Rubrivivax gelatinosus IL144: one gene and its partner. The protein of the gene in region 2 interacts with the protein of the main gene of each other region in a pairwise test. Links are inferred from orthologs where the notes say so. Each region holds a gene or a part of one and is shown on either strand. Other genes may lie near its edges.

Evidence for each region.
Region 1: the proteins of cysE (region 2) and cysK interact in binary tests that used the Escherichia coli proteins (3 or more experiments, as listed by UniProt). The link is inferred for Rubrivivax gelatinosus IL144 from one-to-one orthologs.

The regions. Positions count from the first base shown.
Region 1 is NC_017075.1:2,087,205-2,094,181, reverse strand. Bases 2,714-5,523 are described here. They hold cysK (cysteine synthase A), read right to left. Parts: upstream 4,710-5,523; coding sequence 3,717-4,709; downstream 2,714-3,716. Other genes in these bases: RGE_RS09790 (pyridoxal-phosphate dependent enzyme), read left to right, coding at 5,472-5,523; RGE_RS09795 (rhodanese-like domain-containing protein), read right to left, coding at 4,755-5,234; epsC (serine O-acetyltransferase EpsC), read right to left, coding at 2,714-3,714; RGE_RS09810 (helix-turn-helix domain-containing protein), read right to left, coding at 2,714-2,729. Also shown: RGE_RS09815 (transporter substrate-binding domain-containing protein), read right to left, coding at 1-2,383; more of RGE_RS09810, read right to left, coding at 2,457-2,713; more of epsC, read right to left, coding at 2,701-2,713; more of RGE_RS09790, read left to right, coding at 5,524-6,896; RGE_RS09785 (trans-sulfuration enzyme family protein), read left to right, coding at 6,893-6,977.
Region 2 is NC_017075.1:1,561,207-1,568,137, reverse strand. The notes cover bases 3,443-6,206. They hold cysE (serine O-acetyltransferase), read right to left. Parts: upstream 5,333-6,206; coding sequence 4,553-5,332; downstream 3,443-4,552. Other genes in these bases: RGE_RS07450 (inositol monophosphatase family protein), read left to right, coding at 6,191-6,206; RGE_RS07455 (RNA methyltransferase), read right to left, coding at 5,354-6,076; mog (molybdopterin adenylyltransferase), read left to right, coding at 3,961-4,551; yjgA (ribosome biogenesis factor YjgA), read left to right, coding at 3,443-3,964. In the rest of the region: RGE_RS07485 (TRAP transporter large permease), read left to right, coding at 1-634; RGE_RS07480 (TRAP transporter substrate-binding protein), read right to left, coding at 727-1,809; metalloprotease PmbA, read right to left, coding at 1,934-3,313; more of yjgA, read left to right, coding at 3,404-3,442; more of RGE_RS07450, read left to right, coding at 6,207-6,931.

The DNA of each region.
Region 1 (6,977 bases), 530 kb from region 2 along the record:
CGTAGACCTGCGAGTCCTCGACGACCAGCACCCGGTCGACCTGCCCGGGCTGCGCCGGCGCCGGGGCGTCGGCGGCCTCGATGTCGAAGCCCAGCGTGAAGGTCGCGCCCTGGCCGGCCTGGCTCTGCACCTCGATCGTGCCGCCAAAGGCGCGCACGAGGTCGCGGCTGAGCGCCAGCCCCAGGCCGCTGCCCGGGCGGTCGCCGCCTTCGGTGTGGAAACGCTCGAAGACACGCTCGCGCGAAGCCGGCGTCAGCCCGGCGCCGGTGTCGGCGATGGCGACGACCAGCCGGCGCCAGCGCTCGCCGCGCTCGCTGGGCTCGAGGCCCGCCGACAGCCGCACCTGGCCGGCGTCGGTGTGCTTGACCGCGTTGACCAGCAGGTTGCGCAGCACCTGCTGCAGGCGCAGCGCGTCTAGCCGCCACCAGCCGTCCAGCGGCGTGCGGCGTTCGAAACTCAGCGCCAGCCCCTTGGCCTGGGCCATCGGCCGCGTCTCCTCGGCGGCCTCGCGCAGGCAGCGCTCCAGCGACTCCGGCCGCAGTTCCAGCGCCAGCTGCCCTTCGTGCAGGCGGTGGCGGTCGAGCAGCGCGTTCAGCAGGCCCAGCGTGGCGCGCGACGAGCGCCCCAGCACGTCCAGCAGCGGCTGCTCGGCCGGGCCCGGCGAGGAGCCGCGCAGCAGTGCGACGGCGCCGCTCACCGATTGCAGCGAGTTGCGCACCTCGTGCGCGAGGAAGGCGAGGTACTGCTCGCTTTCCTGGCGCGCGCGCCGGGTGCGCTCGATCTCGCGCCGCAGCGCGCGGCTGTGCCACCACCAGGCCAGCGCCATCGCGGCCAGCACCGCGGCCGCGGCGTAGGCCGACAGACGCACGCGCGCCCAGTCGACGCGGTCCTGCTGCTCGGCCTCGGCCCACTCGCGCTCGATGCGCGGCATGTCCTCGGCGAGCACGGCGTTGAGCGCGTCGCGCAGCCGCGGCGCCAGCGTCGCGCGCGCCAGCGACACGCCCAGGTTGTGCTCGTCGTACAGGCCGGGCACGGTGCCGGTGATGTGCAGCGTGCTGCCGGCACGCGGCCCCAGGCGCGCGTAGGCGCCCTGCAGGCCGTAGAGCGAGGCCTCGGCGCGGCCTTGTTCGACCATCGCCAGGCAGTCGTCGAAGCCGGCGCATTCGACGATGTCGACGTTCGGATAGGCGGCGCGCACGTAGGGCGTGCCGAAGTAGCCGCGGATCATCGCCAGCCGCTGGCCCGACAGCTGCTGCAGGTCCCAGACCGAGAACTGGCGGCGGCTGATCAGCACCAGCGGATTGGCGCGGTAGGGGCCGACGAAGGTCATGCGCGCGCGGCGCTCGGCGATGTCGGTCAGGCCCAGCATCACGTCCAGCCGGCCGTCGGCCAGCGCCTGCAGGCCGCTGGCCAGGTCCATCGGCGAGAACGAGGCGATCGACAGGCCGGCGCGGCGCGCCACCTCGGTCATCATGCGGATGCCCAGGCCGTCGGCGACGCCGGGACGCACCTCGGCGGTGAACGGCAGGTCGCCCGGCAGGTAGCCCACGCGCAGCGGCGCCACGTCCAGCGCCGGGGCGGCCGCGGCAGCCGCCAGCGGCGCGGGCGGCAGCCACTTCTCGCGCAGCGCCTTGGTGAACGCCGGGTCCAGCGCGGCGATCGTCGCGTCGAGCTGGCGCACCAGCGCGGCGTCGCGCAGGTCGGCGGCCAGGCGCAGATGGCCTTCGGGGAAACCGTAGCTGCGCAGCACCGCCAGGCCGGCGTCGGGGCGCTCGGCGATCAGCGCCCGCAGCGTCGGCAAGGCCTCGAAGACGAAGTCGGCGTCGCCGCGCTGCACCGCGTCCAGCGCCTGCTGCACGGTGGCGTAGGCCGGGCGTGCGGCCGACGGGAAACGCTCGGCGGCGATGATCTCGGCGACGTAGCCGCGCGTGACCGCCACGCGGCGCCCCGACAGATCGGGCGTGGCCGGCACCGAGGTGATGGCCGCCGGGCCGACGAAAGCCTGCTGCACCGAGGCATAGGGCCGGGTGAAGCGCAGCGTCAGCGCCCGGTCGGGGGTCTGCGCGATCGCCGTCGCCAGCCGGATGCGGCCGTCGGCGAGCGCCTTCAGCAGCGCCGGGTACTCGACGAAACGTTCGTAGCGAAAGCGCAGGCCGGTCTGGCGCGAGATCTCGGCCAGAAGGTCGACGTCCATGCCGGCGGGCGCCGCCTGATCGGCGCGCCACTCGTGGAACGGCGGGAAACGTTCGAGCAGGCCGACGGCGACGACGTCGCCGGCCTCGACACGATCGCCGACGGCCGCGGCCTGCACCGGCCGGTGGGCCGTGCACAGCGCCAGACATGCGCACAGGGCCCAGCCGGCCCACGATCTCCACGCGACCATCCTGCCTCCCCTGCTCGCACTGTAGTGCGGATCCCGGGAGCCGGGTGCGCCATCGAGGGGGAGCCGGCGGGCCTCAGCCGAGCTGCGGTTCGCAGCGCTGGATCAGCTCGGCCAGCGGCACCTCCAGCGCCTGCGCCAGCTTGGCTGCGGTCTGCAGCGAAGGCATCGCGCTGGCGCGTTCGATCTCGCCCATGTAGGTGCGGTTGAGCTCGGCGCGTGCGGCCAGCAGCTCCTGCGACCAGCCGCGCGCCTGGCGCAGCCGGCGCACGGTGCGGCCGAAACGCTCGGCCACGCCTTCGTGCGGCAGGTGCCGCGCCTCAAATGCCAGCGCCGTCGATGCCGTCATCGTTTCCTGCCTCTCGTGTGAGCGCCTGCGTGATCCGGCTGCCCGCCGGCACGTCGCGCGTGATCCAGACATTGCCGCCGATGACCGAGCCGCGGCCGACCGTGATGCGGCCGAGGATGGTCGCGCCGGCGTAGACGACGACCTCGTCCTCGACGATGGGGTGGCGTGCGCCGCCGCGCTGCAGGCTGCCGTCGGCCTCGGTGGCGAAGCGCTTGGCGCCCAGCGTCACCGCCTGGTAAAGCCGCACCTGGCGGCCGATCTGCGCCGTCTCGCCGATGACGACGCCGGTGCCGTGGTCGATGAAGAAACCTTCGCCGATCGTCGCGCCGGGATGGATGTCGATGCCGGTCTCGGCGTGCGCGCGTTCGGACACCAGCCGCGCCAGGAGCGTCAGCCCGTGGCCGTAGAGCTCGTGCGCGATGCGGTGGTGGATCATCGCCTGCACGCCGGGATAGCACAGCAGCACCTCGTCGACGCTGCGCGCCGCCGGGTCGCCGCGGAAGGCGGCGAGCACGTCGGTGTCCAGCAGCGCCCGCAGCCGCGGCAGCGCGGCGCCGAAGGCGCGCACGATGGCCAGCGCACGCGCGTCGACGTCCTCGTCGCCGCGGCCCAGGCGCGCCTGGTAGCGCAGTTCCAGCCGGGCCTGCTGCAGCAGCAAGCCCAGCACGCGGTCCAGCGTCTGGCCGACGTAGTAGTCCTCGCTCTCCTGGCGCAGGTCCTGCGGGCCCAGGCGCAGCGGGAACAGCGCGCCGCGCAGGCCGTCGACGATCGCCGCCAGCGCCTCGCGCGACGGCAGCTCGCGGTGGCCGTGTTCCTCGGGCCGCTGCTGCGCGCTGCGCCAGCGCGTGCGTGCGGCGCGCAGCCCGGCGACGATGCCGGCCAGGTCCAGCGAAGCGTCTTCGACCGCCACCGCGCGCGTCGGCGGGGCGTGCGTCGTCACCGCGGCCGGCCGTTCGGCGACCGCGTCGTCGTGCGGGGCGGCCATGCTCAGGCCGCCTTGGCTTCGGCCGGCGGCAGGCCGCTGGCGTCGAACACGCCTTCGAACAGCACCGAGCTGAGGTAGCGCTCGCCCGAGTCGGGCAGCACGACGACGATGGTCTTGCCGGCGTGCTCGGGGCGCTGCGCCAGACGCACCGCCACCGCCGCGGCGGCGCCGCCGGAGATGCCCGAGATGATGCCCTCCTCGCGCGTCAGCCGGCGCGCGAAGTGGATCGCCTCCTCGTTCGTCACCTGCTCGACGACGTCGACGAGCGACAGGTCCAGCACCTCGGGCACGAAGCCGGCGCCGATGCCCTGGATCTTGTGCGGGCCGGGCTTCACTTCCTCGCCGGCGCGCACCTGGCTCAGCACCGGGCTGGCCGCGGGCTCGACGGCCACCGAGGTGATGGCCTTGCCCTTGGCCTTCTTGATGAAGCGCGAGACACCGGTGATCGTGCCGCCGGTGCCGACACCCGAGACAACGACGTCGACCGCGCCCTCGGTGTCCTCCCAGATCTCGGGGCCGGTCGTCGCTTCGTGGATCGCCGGGTTGGCCGGGTTGCGGAACTGCTGCAGCAGCACGTACTTCGGGTCGCTGGCGGCGATCTCCTCGGCCTTGGCGACGGCGCCCTTCATGCCCTTGGCGCCTTCGGTCAGCACCAGCTTGGCGCCGTAGGCCAGCAGCAGCTTGCGGCGCTCCAGGCTCATGGTCTCGGGCATGGTCAGCGTCAGCGGGATGCCGCGCGCCGCGGCGACGAAGGCCAGCGCGATGCCGGTGTTGCCGCTGGTCGGCTCGACCAGTTCCTTGCCCGGGCCGAGCAGGCCACGCTTCTCGGCGTCCCAGATCAGCGCCGCGCCGATGCGGCACTTGACCGAATACGCCGGGTTGCGGCCCTCGATCTTGGCCAGCACCGTGGCGCCGGCGCCGTCGGTGATGCGGTTCAGGCGCACGAGCGGCGTGCGGCCGATGGACAGCGAGTTGTCGTCGTAGATGCGGGTCATCGCGAAGTTCCTCTGACGGTCGAATGCGTTCGTTCGGCGGCGCGGTCAGTCTTGCGTCCACGGCAGCGCGCGCCGGCGCCAGCCATTGACGTGGCCACGCTGCTGCGCGGCGTCGAGTTCTCCTTCGAAGCCTTCACCGACGTTGAACACGTTCGTGAAGCCGGCGGCCGCGGCAGCTTCGGCGGCCGCCGCCGAGCGTTTGCCGCTGCGGCACAGCAGCAGCGCCACCGGGTCCTTGCCGCCGATCCGGGCTTCGAGTTCACGCACGAAACGCGGGTTGCGCGTCAGCGCGGTGCCGGTGGCCCAGGCGACGTGCAGGCTGCCCGGCACCTGGCCGACGAACTTGCGTTCCTCGGCGGTGCGCACGTCCACCAGCTGCGCCAGACCGGCCTGCACCAGCGCCCAGGCGTCCTGCGGCGGCACGACGCCGGCATAGGGCAGACCTTCGGCGCGCGCGTCCTGGCGCGCACGCTGCAGCACGGGGTGGGCGTCCACGGACGCAGGCAGTTCGGCAACGGCGTTCATCGGTTCTCCTTCGGCCGCCGGCCGCGGCCCCGCCCGGGGCGATGACGGCGATAGACGGCGGATGCCAGCGTAGGCAGCCCCGAGCCAGCGCCCAACGAATGGATACGCCGCTCGATATGCGCCGAACGAGCAAGCGCGCCATCTGCGGGCAGCGGCTTAGCTCATGCGCCGAACGCGTTTGGCGGCACGCGGCTTGCCGGCCAGACTGCTCAGCTTTTGGCCGCTCCGGCACGCCCGATGTCCCGTTCCCCCGAACTCCCCCGCGCCGCGCGCGAGAGCGCCTCGCGCCCCGCGGTGCTCGACCTGATCGGCAACACCCCGCTGGTGCGCGTCACGCGCCTGGACACCGGCTGCTGCACGCTGTTCCTGAAGCTCGAGTCGCAGAACCCCGGCGGCTCGATCAAGGACCGCATCGGCGTCGCGATGATCGAAGCCGCCGAACGCGACGGCCGGCTGCAGCCCGGCGGCACCGTCGTCGAGGCCACCGCCGGCAACACCGGCCTGGGCCTGGCGCTGGTGGCACGCGCCAAGGGCTACAAGGTGGTGCTCGTCGTGCCCGACAAGATGGCCACCGAGAAGGTGCTGCACCTGAAGGCGCTGGGCGCGACGGTGCACGTCACGCGCTCGGACGTCGGCAAGGGCCACCCCGAGTACTACCAGGACCTGGCGGCACGCATCGCCGCCGGCATCCCAGGCTCGTTCTTCGCCGACCAGTTCAACAACCCGGCCAATCCGCTGGCCCACGAAACCGCCACCGGCCCGGAGATCTGGGCCCAGACCGGGCACGACCTGGACGCCATCGTCGTCGGCGTCGGCTCCTCGGGCACGCTGACCGGGCTGTCGCGCTACTTCCGCAAGGTGCAGCCCGAGCTCGAGTTCGTGCTCGCCGACCCGGTGGGCTCGATCCTCGCCGACTACGTGAAGACCGGCCACGTCGGCCAGGCCGGCTCCTGGGCCGTCGAAGGCATCGGCGAAGACTTCGTGCCGGCGATCGCCGACTTCGGCTCGGTGAAGAGCGCCTATTCGATCCCCGACGCCGAGAGCTTCGGCGCCGCACGCGAGCTGCTGGCGCGCGAAGGCATCCCCGGCGGTTCGTCCACCGGCACGCTGCTGGCCGCGGCGCTGCGTTACTGCCGCGAGCAGACGACGCCCAAACGCGTGCTGACGCTGGTCTGCGACACCGGCACGCGTTATCTGTCCAAGGTCTACAACGACCAGTGGCTGATCGACCAGGGCCTGCTCGCGCGGCCGCGTTTCGGCGACCTGCGCGACCTGATCTCGCGCCGCTACGAAGACGGCGGCGTCGTCGCCGTCGCGCCCGAGGACACGCTGCTCGTCGCCTTCCAGCGCATGCGCCTGGCCGAGGTCTCGCAGCTGCCGGTGCTGGCCGAGGGGCGGCTGGTCGGCGTGCTCGACGAATCGGACCTGCTCGTGGCCGCCCAGACCGGGCCGCAGGCGCTGCAGCGCCCGGTGCGCGATGCGATGACCGCCGCGCCGCAGACGCTGCCCGCAAGCGCCTCGATCGCCGAGCTGCGCGCCGTGCTCGACCGCGGCCTCGTGGCCATCGTCGCCGACGAAGCCGGCTTCCACGGCCTGGTCACGCGTTTCGACCTGCTCAACCACCTGCGCCGGCAGCTGCTGGCGTCCACCGCCGCCGCATGAGCCACACCACCGCCCCCGACGCCGACCGCCCGCTCGCCTTCGCCACGCGCACGATCCACGGCGGCCAGCACCCCGACCCGT
Region 2 (6,931 bases):
GGACACGACGATGAAGCTGTCGTGCTTCGTGATGTTCATCCTGATCGGCTCGACGGTCTTCAGCCTGACCTTCCAGGGCGTCGAAGGGCCGAAGTGGGTGGAGCACCTGCTGACCGGCCTGCCCGGCGGCCAGGTCGGCTTCCTGATCGCGGTGAACGTGCTGATCTTCGTGCTCGCGTTCTTCCTCGACTACTTCGAGCTCGCGTTCATCGTCGTGCCGCTGCTGGCGCCGGTGGCCGACAAGCTGGGCATCGACCTCGTCTGGCTGGGCGTGCTGCTGGCGATCAACATGCAGACCTCGTTCATGCACCCGCCGTTCGGCTTCGCGCTGTTCTACCTGCGCAGCGTGGCGCCGGCCGAGGACTACGTCGATCGCCCGACCGGGCGGCGCATCGGGCGAGTGACGACCGGGCAGATCTACCGCGGCGCGATCCCGTTCGTGATCATCCAGATCATCATGGTCGCGCTGGTCATCGCCTTCCCGAACCTGGTCTCGGGCGGGCTGGACAAGAAGGCCGCGCTGGACACCAGCAACATCGTCATCGAGGCCCAGCCGCCGGCGGAGAACCGCGACGACAGCACCGAGAACCTGGACGATCTGTTCGGCACGCCGGCCAGCGCGCCCGGCAAGTAGGTCACCGGGCCGCCCAAGCAAAAGGCCCGCCGTGTCGCCACGGCGGGCCTTTCTCGTTGCGCTGCGGGCCGCTTGGGTGCGGCCGCGCGGCCTCAGATCTTCTGCGCCTGCATGTAGCTGTCGAAGCCGGCTTCGGCGAAACGCCACCACAGGTTCTGCTCGCTGCGGAACTTGGAGTAGTCGGTGTAGACCTTCTTCCACGCCGGGTTCTTGGTCGACAGCTCGGCGTACAGGCCCATCGCCTGCTTGAAGGCCTCGTCCATCGCGTCCTTCGGGAAGCGGAACAGCTTGGTGCCGCCGGCCACCAGCTGGCGCAGCGCGTTCGGGTTGCGCGCGTCGTACTTGGCCTGCATGTCGACGTGGGCCTCGGAGGCCGCCGCCTGCACCATCGCCTTGTACTCGGCCGACAGGCCGGCGAAGGCCTTGCTGTTGATGAAGAAGTCCAGCTGCGGGCCGCCTTCCCACCAGGCCGGGTAGGCGTAGTGCGGCGCCACCTTGTTGAAGCCCAGCTTCAGGTCGTCGTAGGGGCCGACCCACTCGGCGGCGTCGATCGTGCCCTTTTCCAGCGCCTGGTAGATCTCGGCGCCGGGCAGCGCCTGCACGACCACACCCAGGCGCTCCATCACCTGGCCGGTGACGCCGACGGTTCGAAAGCGCAGGCCCTTCATGTCGGCCAGCTTGGTGATCGGCTTGCGGAACCAGCCGCCCATCTGCGCGCCGGTGTTGCCGCCGGGGAAGTTGACGATGTTGTACGCGGCGTAGAACTCGCGCATCAGCGTCAGGCCGTTGCCTTCGTACATCCAGGCCGTCATCTGGCGCGAGTTCAGGCCGAAGGGGATCGCCGTGCCCAGCGCGAAGGTGATGTCCTTGCCGACGAAGTAGTACGGCGCCGTGTGCGCCATCTCGACGGTGCCGTTCTGCACGCCGTCGACGACGCCGAACGGCGGCATCAGCTCGCCGCCGGCGTGCACCGAGATCTGGAACTTGCCGCCCGACATCTCGCCGACACGCTTGGCGAACAGTTCGGCCGCACCGAAGATGGTGTCGAGCGACTTCGGAAAGCTCGACGCCAGGCGCCAGCGGATGTTGGCCTGCGCATGCACGATGGCCGGCGCGCTGCCGGCGGCGAGCACGCCGGCCAGGCCGGCGCCTCGGACGAAGGAACGACGTTCCATGAAGCTGTCTCCTGATCCCGAGAACGCTGAAGGGTTCGGGTGCGCAGGATTCTAGGCAGCGCCCCCCAGGGCCTCCGGGGGGTTTTCCCGTTCAGGGGGGCGGCGCTGGCGCGCCGCAACAACGTCAGGCGCCCGCCAGCTTCATGCGCTCGATCAGCACCGAGCCGACGGCCTTGCTGCCCTGCACGTAGACGTCCGAGCCGATCGCGGCGATGCCGGCCAGCATCTCGCGCAGGTTGCCGGCGATCGTCACCTCGTGCACCGGGAAGGCGATGCGGCCGTCCTCGACCCAGTAGCCGGCGGCACCACGCGAGTAGTCGCCGGTGACGTAGTTCAGGCCCTGGCCCATCAGCTCGGTGACGAAGAGGCCGCGGCCCAGGCGGCGCAGCATCGCGTCGAGGTCGTCGCCCGGCTGCGTCAGCCGGCTGGTCATCGCCAGGTTGTGCGAGCCGCCGGCGTTACCGGTGGTGCGCAGGCCCAGCTTGCGTGCCGAGTAGCTCGACAGGAAGTAGCCCTGCACGACGCCGGCGTCGACGACGCGGCGGCCCGAGGTGCGCACGCCTTCGTCGTCGAAGGGCGCGCTGCCCTTGCCTTTGGCGGCGTGCGGGTCCTCGACGATGTCGACGTGCGCCGGCAGCACCTTCTCGCCCAGGCAGCCGTGCAGGAAGCTGGCCTTGCGGTACAGCGCGCCGCCCGAGGTCGCCTGCACGTAGGCGCCCAGCAGCCCGGCCGCGACGGTCGACTCGAACAGCACCGGCACCTCGGCGGTGGCGACGCGGCGCGACTTGAGCCGCGACAGCGCGCGTTCGGCGGCGTAGCGGCCGACGGCCTCGGGCGAGGCCAGCTCGCTGGCGTCGCGCATCGAGCTGTACCAGGCGTCGCGCTGCATGTCGTGGCGGCGGCCGGGCAGCGAGGCGATCGGCGCCACCGACAGGTAGTGGCGCGAGCTGGCGTAGCCGCCGCGGAAGCCGCGCGTGTTGCCGGCCCAGAAGTGCGACTGCTGCGCCGAGACGCCGGCGCCTTCGGAATTGGTGATGCGGCGGTCGACGGCGAAGGCCGCAGCCTCGCAGCGCCGCGCCAGCTCGGCGGCGCCGGCGGCGTCGATCGCCCAGGGATGGAACAGGTCCAGGTCGCGCGCGGCCTCTTCGGCCGTGGCCAGGTCCTGCTCGTCGGGCAGACCGGCCACCGGGTCTTCGGCGGTGAAGCGCGCGATGTCGTAGGCCGCCTGCACGGTGCGTTGGATCGCCGCGGGCGAGAAGTCCGAGGTGCTGGCGTTGCCGCGGCGGTGGCCGAGGTAGATGCTGACACCCAGCGACTTGTCCTGGTTGCGCTCGACGTTCTCGAGCTCGCCCTTGCGCACCGAGACCGACAGGCCGACGCCTTCGGAGACCTCGACGCCGGCGTCGCTGGCGCCGAGCTTCTTCGCCCGGGAGAGAACGTCGTCGACGATCTGCTGGAACTGTTCGCGGCGGTAGGCGAAGCCGGGGGCGCTGGAGGTCGTCATCGTGGGGAGGAACGGGCCGGAACCGGCTCGGAAGTGCGAGAAAGGGGCGCCCGACTATGATACCGGCCCGCTTCCAAGACCCTGACCGCGATGACCCGACGCGCAGCCCCGCACCGCGGCCTCGAACTCCCCTACGGCGGCGGCAACGACGCCGACGACGACGATCGCCCCAGCAAGACCCAGCTCAAGCAGAAGTCGCACGACCTGCAGGCGCTGGGCGTCGAACTCGCGGCGCTGTCCGACGAGCGCCTGGCCGCCACCGAGATGCCCGAGGCCTTGCGCGACGCGATCGAGGAATACCGCCGCACGCGCTCGCACGAAGGCCGGCGCCGCCAGATGCAGTACGTCGGCAAGCTGATGCGCTCGGCCGACGAAGCCGTGCTGCGCGAGGCCGTCGCCGCCGCCGCGCTGGGCTCGGCGCGCGAGACGCTGAAGCTGCACGAGGTCGAACGCTGGCGCAGCGAGCTGATCGCCGACGACAGCGCCGTCGAGCGCTGGGTGCAGGCCCATCCCGAGACCGACGTGCAGCGCCTGCGCAGCCTGGTGCGCGCCGCGCGCCGCGACGCCGCCGCCAGCGTCGAGCAGCGCCAGACGAAGAACTTCCGCGAGCTGTTCCAGTTCCTCAAGCCCTTCATCGGGGACGCGGTGTGAGCGCGCTCGACCCCGTGCGCATCGGCCTGGTCTCGATCAGCGACCGGGCTTCGTCCGGCGTCTACGAGGACAAGGGCCTGCCGGCGCTGCGCGCCTGGCTGTCGGCGGCGCTGCGCAACCCGGTCGAATGGGAGGAACGGCTGATCCCCGACGAACGGCCGCTGATCGCCGCGACGCTGCGTGAACTGGTCGACGAGCGCGGCTGCGCCTTGGTGCTGACCACCGGCGGCACCGGCCCGGCGCCGCGCGACGTGACGCCCGAGGCGACACGCGACGTCGCCGAACGCGAGCTGCCGGGCTTCGGCGAGCAGATGCGCCAGATCAGCCTGGCCTTCGTGCCGACGGCGATCCTGTCGCGCCAGACGGCGGTGGTGCGTGGCCAGGCGCTGATCCTCAACCTGCCCGGCCAGCCCAAGGCCATCGCCGAGACGCTGGAAGGCCTGCCGCAGGCGACACCGCCGGTGCGCGGCATCTTCTCCGCGGTGCCCTACTGCATCGACCTGATCGGCGGGCCGTACCTGGAGACCGACCCGGCGCGCTGCGCCGCGTTCAGACCGAAGTCCGCACAGCGGCCGGCCTCGGCCTGAATCACTTCACGAGGCGGTTCAGGCGGTCGGCGTCGAAACGCTCGGTCGTGTGCGCGTCCTGCGGCACGCAGTCGGCGGCCGGCAGTTCGCGCGAACGGGCGGCCAGCTTCTCGATCGCCTGCCACAGCAGCGCGATCTGGTGCTCGTGGCCCGAGGCGCTGTCGATCAGGCCCTTCATCGCCAGCGACACCGGGTCGTCGCCCTGCGTGACGCCGTAGGCCGAGAAGCCCAGGCGCGCGGCACGTTCCTCGCGCTCGGCGTCGGCGTGCTTGACTACGATGCGCGCCGGGATGCCGACCGCGGTGGCGCCCGGCGGCACCGGCTGCAGCAGCACGGCGTTGGAGCCGACACGCGCGCCGTCGCCGACGGTGAAGCCGCCCAGCACCTTGGCACCGGCGGCGACGATGACGCCGCGGCCCAGCGTCGGGTGGCGCTTGGCGCCACGCTCCAGCGAGGTGCCGCCCAGCGTCACGCCGTGGTAGAGCGTGCACTCGTCGCCGACCTCGGCCGTTTCGCCGATCACCAGGCCCATGCCGTGGTCGATGAAGACGCGGCGGCCGATCGTCGCGCCGGGGTGGATCTCGATGCCGGTGGCCCAGCGCGAGACGTGCGAGATGAAACGCGCCAGCCAGCGGAAACCATGCAGCCAGCACCAGTGCGCGCGCCGGTGCATCACCAGCGCATGCAGGCCCGGATAACAGGTCAGCACCTCCCACGTCGAACGGGCGGCGGGATCGCGCTCGCGGATGCAGGCGATGTCCTCTCGCAGACGGGCGAACATGAGGGTGGGCTCCGGGGGGAATCAGTCGCGTTTCAGTGTAGCCGCACGTGCGATTCCTCGCAGGATCTGCACTTCTTCATGCGTCAAACGCATACGGTTGGCCAGCTGGTTGAGCCGCGGCATCAGCTTCTTCGGTGCCTCGGGGTCGAGGAAACCGATCTCGACCAGCGTGCGCTGCCAGTGCTCGAGCACGCCCTGCACCGCCGCGGCATCGGCCAGGCGCGGGTCGGCGGTGCGTGCGACGACCGGGAAACCGCCCTGCGCCTGGCGCCAGTCGTAGGCCAGGATCTGCACCGCCTGGGCCAGGTTCAGCGAGCCGTAGTCGGGGTGCGTCGGGATCGAGAGGCAGACGTGGCAGCGGTAGACGTCGTCGTTGGCGAGCCCCGTGCGCTCGGGGCCGAAGACGAAGGCCACGCGGTCGTCGCCGCGTGCGGCCAGCTCGGCGAAGTGCGGGCGTGGGGCCGCCGTCGGCGGGCCGAAGTCGCGCGGCGTCATCGCCGTCGCGCAGGCGTGCGTCACGCCGTCCAGCGCCTCCGCCAGCGTGGCGACGACACGCGCGCCGGCGAGCACGTCGGTGGCGCCGCTGGCCATCGCCAGCGTCTCCTCGCGCTGCAGCACGTCGGCCCAGCGCGGGCGAACCAGCACAAGATCCGTGAAGCCCATCACCTTCATCGCACGCGCAGCGGCGCCGACGTTGCCGGCATGGCTGGTTTCCACGAGAACGAATCGGGTCGGGTCGGTCATCGCCGTTAAAATGCCGGGTTGCACACGCTGCGGGGCGCGCATTGTCGCCGCCCCGGGCGCGCACCGCTCTTTCATCCCGCCCCGCCCCCACTCCCCTACGAACAGGCCCTGCCCATGTCGACCGCGATCCATCCCATGCTCAACATCGCCGTGAAGGCGGCCCGCGCGGCAGGTTCCATCATCAACCGGGCGGCGCTGGATCTGGACGTGCTGAAGGTCGGCAGCAAGGGCCCCAACGACTTCGTCACCGAGGTCGACCGCGCGGCCGAGCAGGCCATCATCGACACGCTGCTGGACGCCTACCCGGGCCACGGCATCCTGGCCGAGGAGTCGGGCCGCGAACACGGCTCGCGCGACAGCGAGTTCGTCTGGATCATCGACCCGCTGGACGGCACGACCAACTTCCTGCACGGCTTCCCGGTCTACGCGGTGTCGATCGCGTTGGCCCACCGCGGCGTGGTGCAGCAGGCCGTCGTCTACGACCCGACGCGCAACGACCTCTTCTACGCCTCGCGCGGCCGCGGCGCCTTCCTCAACGACCGTCGTCTGCGGGTCTCCAAGCGCACGCGGCTGTCGGACTCGCTCGTCGGCACCGGCTTCCCGTTCCGCAAGGGCGACAACTTCAAGCGCTACGTGAAGATGTTCGAGGAGGTGATGCAGAGCTGCGCCGGCCTGCGCCGCCCGGGCGCCGCCGCGCTGGACCTGTGCTACGTCGCCGCAGGCTACTACGACGGCTTCTTCGAGACCGGTCTGAGCCCCTGGGACATCGCCGCAGGCTCGCTAATGATCACCGAGGCCGGCGGCCTGATCGGCAACTTCACCGGCGAAGCCGACTTCCTGTATCAGCGCGAAGTC